One region of the Ruminococcus sp. OA3 genome, then DNA from elsewhere that is predicted to be linked to it. Evidence: riboswitches for the same ligand, from Rfam matches in the RefSeq annotation. Region 1 holds a riboswitch; the other holds the start of a gene.
The links. A riboswitch is a leader RNA that binds a small molecule or an ion and turns the genes downstream of it on or off. The one in region 1 is predicted to bind thiamine pyrophosphate.

Region 1 (4,661 bases):
TCAGGAATTGTTTATCGAATTCAGGGTTAAAATAATAATAATTCGTACTGTCCAGATGAGCTTTGGTATTCTCAAGCGCCTCTCCGAACCGTTGGAAATGAACGATCTCCCTGGCTCTCAGAAACTTAAGCGGCTCTCTCACTTCGGGATCAGTAATCATTCTGAGCAGGTTATCGTACACAGTCCTGGCTTTCTGTTCCGCTGCCAGATCCTCGGTCAGGTCTGCTATGGCATCGCCTTTCGACTGAAATTCTAATGCTGTAAATGGAACTCCCGCCGCTGCCTGCGGCCACAGTGCCTTTGTGTGATCAATATAATATGCATCAAATCCCGCTGTCTTGGCATCTTCGATTGTAACATCCCGTGTCAGCTGATACACCATGGCGCATATGATCTCCATGTGGGCGAGCTCCTCCGTTCCTATATCTGTCAGAAGGCCTCCTACCGCTTTTACCGGCATGGTATAGCGCTGTGCAAGATACCTCATCGAGGCAGACAACTCACCGTCCGGTCCGCCGTACTGACTGATGATCATCTGTGCTGTCTTCGGACATGTTTTTGTAATCTTTACGGGAAACTGCAGTCTTTTTTCATAATTCCACATTAGATACACGCTCCTTCCCACGGTGCCGGGCCACATTCCCATGAAAAGGCCATCCCGTTCGCCGATTCACACTCTTTTTCGCAGCTGCAGTTCGCAAGGCATGCCTGCGTCAGCGGATAGAACCGTTCACTGAAGATCTTCAGAAGATCAGCGCGCAGCGCAGCACATTCTGCAAACAGTTGTATCGCCTGACTGTCTTCACAGTGTGTATCCAGATACAGAGTCAGGTCATTCAGCGCAAAGCTGACCTCGCTGATTTTTGTCATCAGTGTTTCCCGGTCAGCCTGCCTCGGATCGACTTCCTGGCAATCTTCCTGCTGTTTCGCCGGATTTGTCACGGACTCCGCCACATAAAACGGAAGATTCAGGGCGGGGAAAATCGTTCCCTCTCTTAAAGCTTCACAAAACCGATAGACTTCTCCCCATTTCTGCATGGGAATACTGGTTATCGCAAGACATTCGCTTCCTTCCATAAACAGAACTCCTTTCTTTACGGCCATAATAGAATAGGTGACATTTTTATTATGTGGAGTTCTGCAGTTTTTAGTTTGCCATTTTCAAACACATTTTAATAATAATGTTAACTCTAAAACATATGAAATTCGTCCTCCGGCATCAATCCATAATATCTACATCCTCGCCGCGTAAAATTTTATTGATATTGCGCACTGCACACATTTTTCCGCACATTGTACAGGTATCTTCTCGTTCAGGAGTAGACTCCGCACGGTATCTTCTGGCTTTTTCTCCATCCATTGCCAATTCAAACTGGCGCTCCCAGTCCAGCTCTCTTCTGGCCTCGCTCATATCATGATCCCAGTCGCTGGCCCCTTTAATTCCTTTTGCAATATCCGCCGCATGTGCTGCAATTTTAGACGCGATGATCCCTTCTTTCACATCTTCCACCGTAGGCAGGCGCAAATGCTCTGCAGGCGTCACATAACAAAGGAAGGATGCTCCATAAGTCGCTGCGATCGCCCCTCCGATTGCAGCAGTGATATGGTCATATCCCGGCGCTACATCCGTCACGAGCGGCCCAAGTACATAGAATGGTGCACCCTTGCAGATCGTCTGCTGGATTTCCATATTCGCCTGGATCTGGTTGAGCGGCATGTGTCCCGGTCCTTCGATGATCACCTGAACATCTTTTTCCCATGCCCGGGTCGTCAGTTCGCCCAGTGTTACAAGTTCTTCAATCTGGGATACATCACCTGCATCCTCAATGCTGCCAGGCCGGCAGGCGTCGCCGAGGCTCAGCGTCACGTCATATTGGCGGCAGATCTCCAGCAGCTCATCAAACCGTTCAAAAAATGGATTCTCATTTCCCGTCAGTTCCATCCATGCAAAGATAATGGATCCCCCTCTGGATACAATATTGGTATGGCGTTTTGATTTTTTAAAACGTTCTGCGGTAGCACGGTTAATCCCACAGTGAATGGTCATAAAATCCACTCCGTCCTCGGCATGCATGCGGACAATGTCAATCCACTCATCAGAAGTAATTTCCCTTAAGGCTTTATTATAATAGACAACAGCGTCATAGATAGGAACCGTGCCAATAATGGCCGGGCACTCAGCTGTCAGTTTTCTTCGGAATTTTCTTGTATCACCGAATGAACTCAGGTCCATGATGGATTCAGCTCCCATTTTCACGGCCTCCATCACCTTTTCCAGCTCCACATCCATATCCAGGCAGTCTTTCGACGTACCCAGATTGACATTGATCTTTGTCCTCAGCATATTCCCGATACCGTACGGTTTCAGACAAGTATGGTTCTTATTTGCCGGGATTGCAATCTGCCCTTTTGCGGTCAGCTCCCTGATCAGTTCTGCATCCATTCGTTCGTATTCGGCAACACCCTTCATCGCATCTGTAATAATTCCGTTTCTTGCTGCATTCATTTGTGTCGTATCGTTCATATTTCCTCCTATGCCGCATTTTCTGCGGTCCAAATCATGAAATAAGGGATATATTACGCAGGTAATATATCCCTTACAGTCAAATTGAACTATACGCTGAAATATTTCCCTACGTTGGCATTATCCACATCAGGTTACAAGGTCGAGACGCACAGTCTCCTCTCAGCCCTTCTCAGAGCTCCCTCAATATCTTCATATGCAGTTGTCATTTATCAATTAATCATTCAAAACCTGCAGGTACAGACTCTTAACTGCTTCTTTGTCCATCTCTACATAAGTATTTGTCATCAGTCTCTGCTGTTCTGCGATAACCAGTTCAGCCATCTGATCACAGATTTCTTCTGTTACCCCGTACTCGGACAGTGGTTTTCTCCGAATCAGAGCAGCGAGTGCCTCTTCCAGTTTATCATAAACTTCAGCACCTTCCGTCTCGCAGCCAAGGATTTCAGCCAGTACATGGTTGATTTCCCTGATATCTCCATCCGGATTCATTTTGTAGTAGTATTTCATAACCGTCGTGAACAGTTCGTAATTGGATTCGCCGTGTGCCACATGGAACATACCGCCCAGCGGGAAGCTCATCGCATGCACAGCGTTGCACCCTGCAGTGCCGAATGCGATACCTGCATAGTTGCTTCCCAGAACGAAGTCATCCATGATCTCCATTCTGTATTCCGGTCCTTTTTCGATCATCTGTGTGAATCCGTTCATGATCAGCTCGATTGCTCTTCTGCCGAACATTCTGGACAGATCTGTATGACGGCGGCCTACATAGCTCTCAACTGCATGGATCAGAGCATCGATCGCACTGTACATAAATGGCTGATACGGCAGGCTCTTTACAAGATCCGGAATCAGCACTGCGTAATCCGCGAATAATTCATCGTTCGCACAGCCTTTTTTCGTTTTTGTCTTTGTCAGATAGATCATGGAGATGTTTGTCACCTCACTGCCTGTTCCACATGTGGTCGGGCAGATGACCAGCTCTGTTTTATGTTTTGGCTTAAATGTCGGGTTTTCTTTATATGCATCAACGATATCATCCGGTTTCTCAGATGCCACCCATTTTGCCATATCTACAACTGTACCGCCGCCGACAGCGATGATTCTCTTGTAATCTTTGCCTTTCAGGTCTCTGAAGATCGCGTTGTACATCTCATCTGTAGGCTCCGTCGTTCCGTATTTCTCCTGGAAGTATACATCACATTTCAGATCCAGCGGTTTCATCTTGGGCGTATACAGAAATTCATTCGTGAATAATAAGTCACCTTCTCCGATTTCGAATTCCTTTGCAAAATCTTCGAACGTGTCAAATTTATGAATCTCCGTTCTTAATAATAACTGTCTCATGTTTGCTCTCCTTTTTTTATTTCGTTATTTTTTTAACAATAGCAAGAATAAATACTAATCCCTATTTACCAATCCATAAAATGCTTTACCTATCTGCTATTTGTTATTGAAATGATCAAGCTTTTCTTTATTAACAAACGCAGAAAGAGCATCATGTGCATCCTGTGTTGTAAACAGAGATCCAAAGGAAAGAATCATGTGTTCCGTACTCGTCGGATAATCTGTCTCGCTGGCAACATTGATCGCTTTTTTCATTGTCGCAACTGCAATTGGTCCGTTTTTGGCAACTTTTTCTGCCATTACCATTGCTTCTTCCATTAAGTTTTCAGCTGGAACTACTTTGTTTACAAGTCCGATTCTATATGCCTCTTCCGCACCGATTCTGTCGCAGGTAAGCAGCAGTTCCCTTGCTCGTCCTTCCCCTACGATCGCCTGCAGTCTCTGAGATCCGCCGGTACCTGTCATAATGCCAAGAGAAACTTCAGGGAATGCAAATTTTGCATTTTCAGCGGCAATACGCATATCACATGCAAGTGCCACTTCTACGCCGCCGCCCAGACAGTATCCGTTGATCGCTGCGATAACCGGTACTCTGAACTGATGAATTTTTTCAAGCACGGCACCACCGAATTTCGCGTAGTCTCTTGCCTCATAAAATCCGAATTCGCTCATCTCTTTGATGTCAGCTCCGCCGACAAATGCTTTCTCACCTGCGCCCTTTAAGATCACGCAGTATACGTCTTTCATTTTCTCAACCTGGTCAAATGCTTCGCCTAAATCCGTCAGC
Region 2 (4,661 bases), 600 kb from region 1:
TCAAAATAATTTAAAGCACGTCAGTTTCAGGATCCCCAGGGAAAAAATTACAGTGTTTACCGGCGTGTCTGGTTCCGGTAAATCCAGTATTGTATTTGATACCATTGCCGCCGAGTCACAGCGGCAGATGAATGCCACCTATCCGGCGTTCGTACGGGCCAGGCTGCCCAAATATCCTAAGCCCGCCGCCGAGCGTATTGACAATCTGACGGCGTCCGTCGTGGTGGACCAGTCTCCTCTGGGAGGCAACTCCCGTTCCACAGTGGGAACGATCAGCGGTCTGTATTCCAGCCTGCGGCTTTTGTTTTCCAGGATCGGACGGCCGTATGTGGGGACGGCATCCTGCTTTTCCTTTAATGACCCGGCGGGGATGTGCAAAACATGTTCCGGTCTTGGGAAGATTGTTAAAGTAGACGTGGAAGCCATCATAGAACCAGATAAGTCCTGGAAGGAAGGCTGCGTGAAGGATTCCCTGTTCCGGCCCGGTTCCTGGTACTGGAAGCAGTATGCCGGGTCCGGGCTGTTCGACCTGGACAAGCCGGTCCGGGAGTATACCGGGGAGGAATACAATCTGCTTCTGTATGGTTCGCGTGACGGCAGGGGTGAGCCGGAAAATCCGAAAGTGACCGGTCTGTTTCATAAATATACGAAAACGCTTCTGAACCGTGATATCAGCAGCAAAAGCAGGCATACTCAGGATAAGTCACAAAATCTGATTTCAGAGATCGAGTGTACCGACTGCCGCGGAAAGCGCCTGAATGATACGGTATTGAACTGCAGGATTGGAGGATATTCCATCGCGGATATGTGCGGAATGGAGCTGACCCAGCTTCGTGAAGTTCTGTCACAGATATCAGATCAGACGGTGGGGGTTCTGATACAGACGATGATAGAGGGGGTGGACAGGATGATAGAGATCGGCCTGCCGTATCTGCATCTCAACCGGGAAACTCCTTCACTGTCCGGCGGTGAGGCACAGCGTCTGAAGCTGGTCCGGTACATGGGCAGCAGTTTGACAGGGCTGACCTATATCTTTGATGAACCCAGCGCCGGTATGCATCCACGTGATGTCTATCGCATGAATAATCTGCTCAGACAGCTCCGTGACAAGGGCAATACGGTACTTGTGGTGGAGCACGACAAAGATGTCATCTCTATCGCTGACTATGTAATTGATGTGGGGCCGCTGGCGGGGCAGAGCGGCGGGGAGATCGTGTTTGCGGGCAGTTATCAAAAGCTACTGAAAGCCGATACCCTTACAGGCAGGGCAATGCGGCAGAAAATGCCATTGAAGCCAAATCCCCGACAGCCGGCGGGCATGCTGCCCGTCCGGAATGCCTGCCTCCATAACCTGAAACATGTAGATGTGGACATCCCACTTGGGATTATGACCGTTGTGACCGGTGTGGCCGGTTCCGGAAAGAGCACGCTGATCTCCAAAGTGTTTGCCAGCCAGTATGAAAGCGATATTGTGATGGTGGACCAGGGCCCCATCACGGCGACGAACCGCTCCACGCCTGCCTCCTACCTCGGCTTTTTCGATGAAATACGGAAGCTGCTGGCGCGGGAGAGCGGAAAGCCGGACGGCCTGTTCAGCTTCAATTCCACAGGTGCATGTCCGGTGTGCGGCGGCAAGGGGGTTATCGTGACAGAACTTGCTTTCATGGATCCGATTGTGACAGAGTGCGAGGCCTGCGGAGGGCTGCGTTATAATCAGGAGGCACTCGCCTGTACCTATAAAGGGAAAAATATTGTGGAGATTTTGAGCCTGACTGCTTCACAGGCGCTGGAAGTGTTCGAGGATGCCGGAATCAGAAGACGGCTGAAGGTGATGAAGCAGGTGGGGCTATCCTATCTGACGCTGGGACAGCCGCTTGGGACACTGTCCGGCGGCGAACGCCAGAGGATCAAGCTGGCGAAGAAACTGGGGAAGAGGGGCAAAATTATTGTGATGGACGAGCCAACCACCGGCCTGCACATGTCTGATATCCAGAATCTGATGGAGCTGTTCGATATGATCGTGTCCCGTGATAACACCCTGGTGGTGATCGAACACAATCTTGATGTGATGAAACGGGCGGATTGGATTATCGACATCGGACCGGATGGAGGCAAAAATGGGGGCGAGGTGGTATTCGCAGGAACGCCGGTGGATATGCTGAGGAACGCAAACACGCTGACCGCCGATAGCCTGCGGGCCTCGTGTGAACGGTGAGACAGCAAAGAAAAACAGAATTTCAACAAAGGAATGGCGGTAGGTTAAGAATGAATGAAGATCATGAATTGCTGAAAAAACTGGACAGACTGCATACAACGAAACTGGGTGTGGTGAGAATAAAAAGAAATTTGTCTTTAGATACAGATGATGTGGTCGAATGGTGCAAAATAAAAATCAATTCTCCCAATGCTGTTATCACAAGAAACGGGAAAAACTGGTATGTGAGAACGGATGCCTGCATCATTACGGTAAATGCATATAGTTATACCATTATCACGGCACATGCTGCGAAATGAAAAGATACATCTTCTATTGACATTCTCCGGTCAAATGCTATAATCAGGAAAGAATAACATACAGTATTCAGCTAGGGGAGCCTTCGGGCTGAGAGAACCATATGTGTTGACCCTCACTACTTGATCCGGATCATGCCGGCGTAAGGAAGCAGTGTAATTATCAGTAGAACCCTCCTGAATTCTGTCTAAGGAGGTTTTTTTGATGTCATTTTTTGTTAAGGCTTCGGAGGATGGATATGCGCTCACGTCAGGGGGATACGCGGCTGTGGGGATATTGCTGGCGGCTTTGCTGATCCTGGCTTCGGTTATTGCTGGCAGAGGAAAAAGAAAACACATGAATGCACGGCAGCTGGTGTTCTGTGCCATGTCGGTTGCTCTGGCATCCGTGTTGTCCATGCTGAAGGTCTATGAATTTCCGTTCGGCGGTGCGGTCACGCTTTGCAGCATGCTGTTTATCTGCCTGCCGGGATATTTTTACGGTCTGGGGGCGGGTCTTTTAAGCGCGACAGCCTATGGCGTGCTGCAGTTTCTGCTGGGGCCGTATATTCTGTTTCCGATACAGATCATCGTCGACTATCTGCTTGCTTTCGGCGCATTTGGACTCTCCGGACTCTTTGCAAAGTCCAGGCGAGGGCTGCTGAAGGGGTACATCATCGGTATCCTGGGACGCTACGTATTCTCGGTTCTCTCCGGATGGCTGTTTTTCGGGGAATATGCGTGGGCAGGATGGGGGGCACTGTCGTACTCACTTGCATATAATGCAGCGTATATTTTTGCTGAGGGGATACTGACAATCGTGATTCTGATGATTCCGTCTGTCAGCAAAGCCCTGGCACGGGTAAAAGAGATGGCGATCAATTAATATAGAACTCAGAACTTTCCCTGTCCATACACTGCAGGTGTTTCTGACTTCGCTTATTCACCTCCAAAATCTGCCATGTCTTCTTTGAGGCAGAAATGATTCCTGTCAACAGACAATAATCCCTCTCTCTGCATTTTACTCAGTTCATTTGACATGGCACTGCGGTCCACGCTCAGATAGTCTGCAAGCTGCTGACGGTTAAACGGTATGGTAAATTCATAACACCCCTGACGGGCAGCCTGAAATGACAGATACGACATCAGCCTTCCCCGGATAGATTTCGATGATGTGTGGAAGATCCGCCGGGACAGGTTCAGATTTTTCTGAGCAGAGATGGTGAGCAGATTGCTGACCAGCCTGCTGTGGTGCTGGCAGGCATTGGGGCAGGTCTTCAGTACCCGCCCGATATTTAAAAATAAGATCTCAGACGCCTCGGTCGCTGTAACACTCACCATCAGAGGTTCGCCCGGAACACAGGCGTACGTCTCTGCAAAGACCTGACCTGGTCCCAGACTGTCCAGTACACTTTTATTCCCCCACAGATCATCATTTTCAATTTGCGCCCGACCTGACATGACGATGCCAAGAGACTGGACAATGTCACCGGCGTGATAGATTACTTCCCCTCTTTTAAACGTTTTCCGTTCACATCCCAGGCAGTTCAACATGATTTCAATTTCTTCAGGAGAATCCCCTCGGAACAGTAAAGTCTTTGATAAAAAAATATAATCCATTTTTTGCTCCTTTGTTGTTATAACAACATACTTGTTGGAATGATTCTATTATACTGTACCCATAAAGTCAAGAAAACAGACAGGAGGAAAACAAAAATGGTTCGAAGAATTATCCAGATAGATGAAGAAAAATGCAATGGATGCGGCCTGTGTGCAAATGCCTGTCATGAGGGTGCGATAGGGGTGACAGGCGGCAAGGCGAAGCTGCTGCGGGATGACTACTGTGACGGTCTGGGTGATTGTCTCCCCGCATGTCCAGTCGATGCGATTCATTTCGTAGAACGTGAAGCGGCCGACTATGACAGAGAGGCTGTCGCCGCCAATCAGAAGAAAAAAGCCGGACCGGTGCAGCCTGTGCCCGTGGCATCGTCCCAGCTGAGGCAATGGCCGGTGCAGATAAAGCTGGTGGCTGTAAATGCTCCTTTTCTCGAAGGGGCGGATCTGCTGATCGCTGCCGACTGCACGGCGTATGCTTATGGAAATTTCCATCAGGAGTTTATGCACGGCAGAGTGACACTGGTCGGATGTCCGAAACTGGACGACGGCGATTA

Region 2: linked by a shared signal. The riboswitch ahead of MCG98_RS08930 (energy-coupled thiamine transporter ThiT) and the one ahead of thiC (phosphomethylpyrimidine synthase ThiC) in region 1 are both predicted to bind thiamine pyrophosphate.

Annotation. Positions count from the first base shown of each region.
Region 1 is NZ_JAKNTO010000001.1:2,564,925-2,569,585, reverse strand. It holds gene MCG98_RS11470 (manganese catalase family protein) at 1-604, opposite strand, end outside; gene MCG98_RS11465 (spore coat protein CotJB) at 604-1,077, opposite strand; gene thiC (phosphomethylpyrimidine synthase ThiC) at 1,220-2,524, opposite strand; TPP riboswitch at 2,614-2,719, opposite strand; gene MCG98_RS11455 (4-hydroxybutyrate dehydrogenase) at 2,741-3,874, opposite strand; gene MCG98_RS11450 (enoyl-CoA hydratase-related protein) at 3,971-4,661, opposite strand, start outside.
Region 2 is NZ_JAKNTO010000001.1:1,963,713-1,968,373, forward strand. It holds gene MCG98_RS08920 (excinuclease ABC subunit UvrA) at 1-2,215, shown strand, start outside; gene MCG98_RS08925 (DUF3781 domain-containing protein) at 2,266-2,514, shown strand; TPP riboswitch at 2,578-2,678, shown strand; gene MCG98_RS08930 (energy-coupled thiamine transporter ThiT) at 2,717-3,376, shown strand; gene MCG98_RS08935 (Crp/Fnr family transcriptional regulator) at 3,430-4,110, opposite strand; gene MCG98_RS08940 (4Fe-4S binding protein) at 4,207-4,661, shown strand, end outside.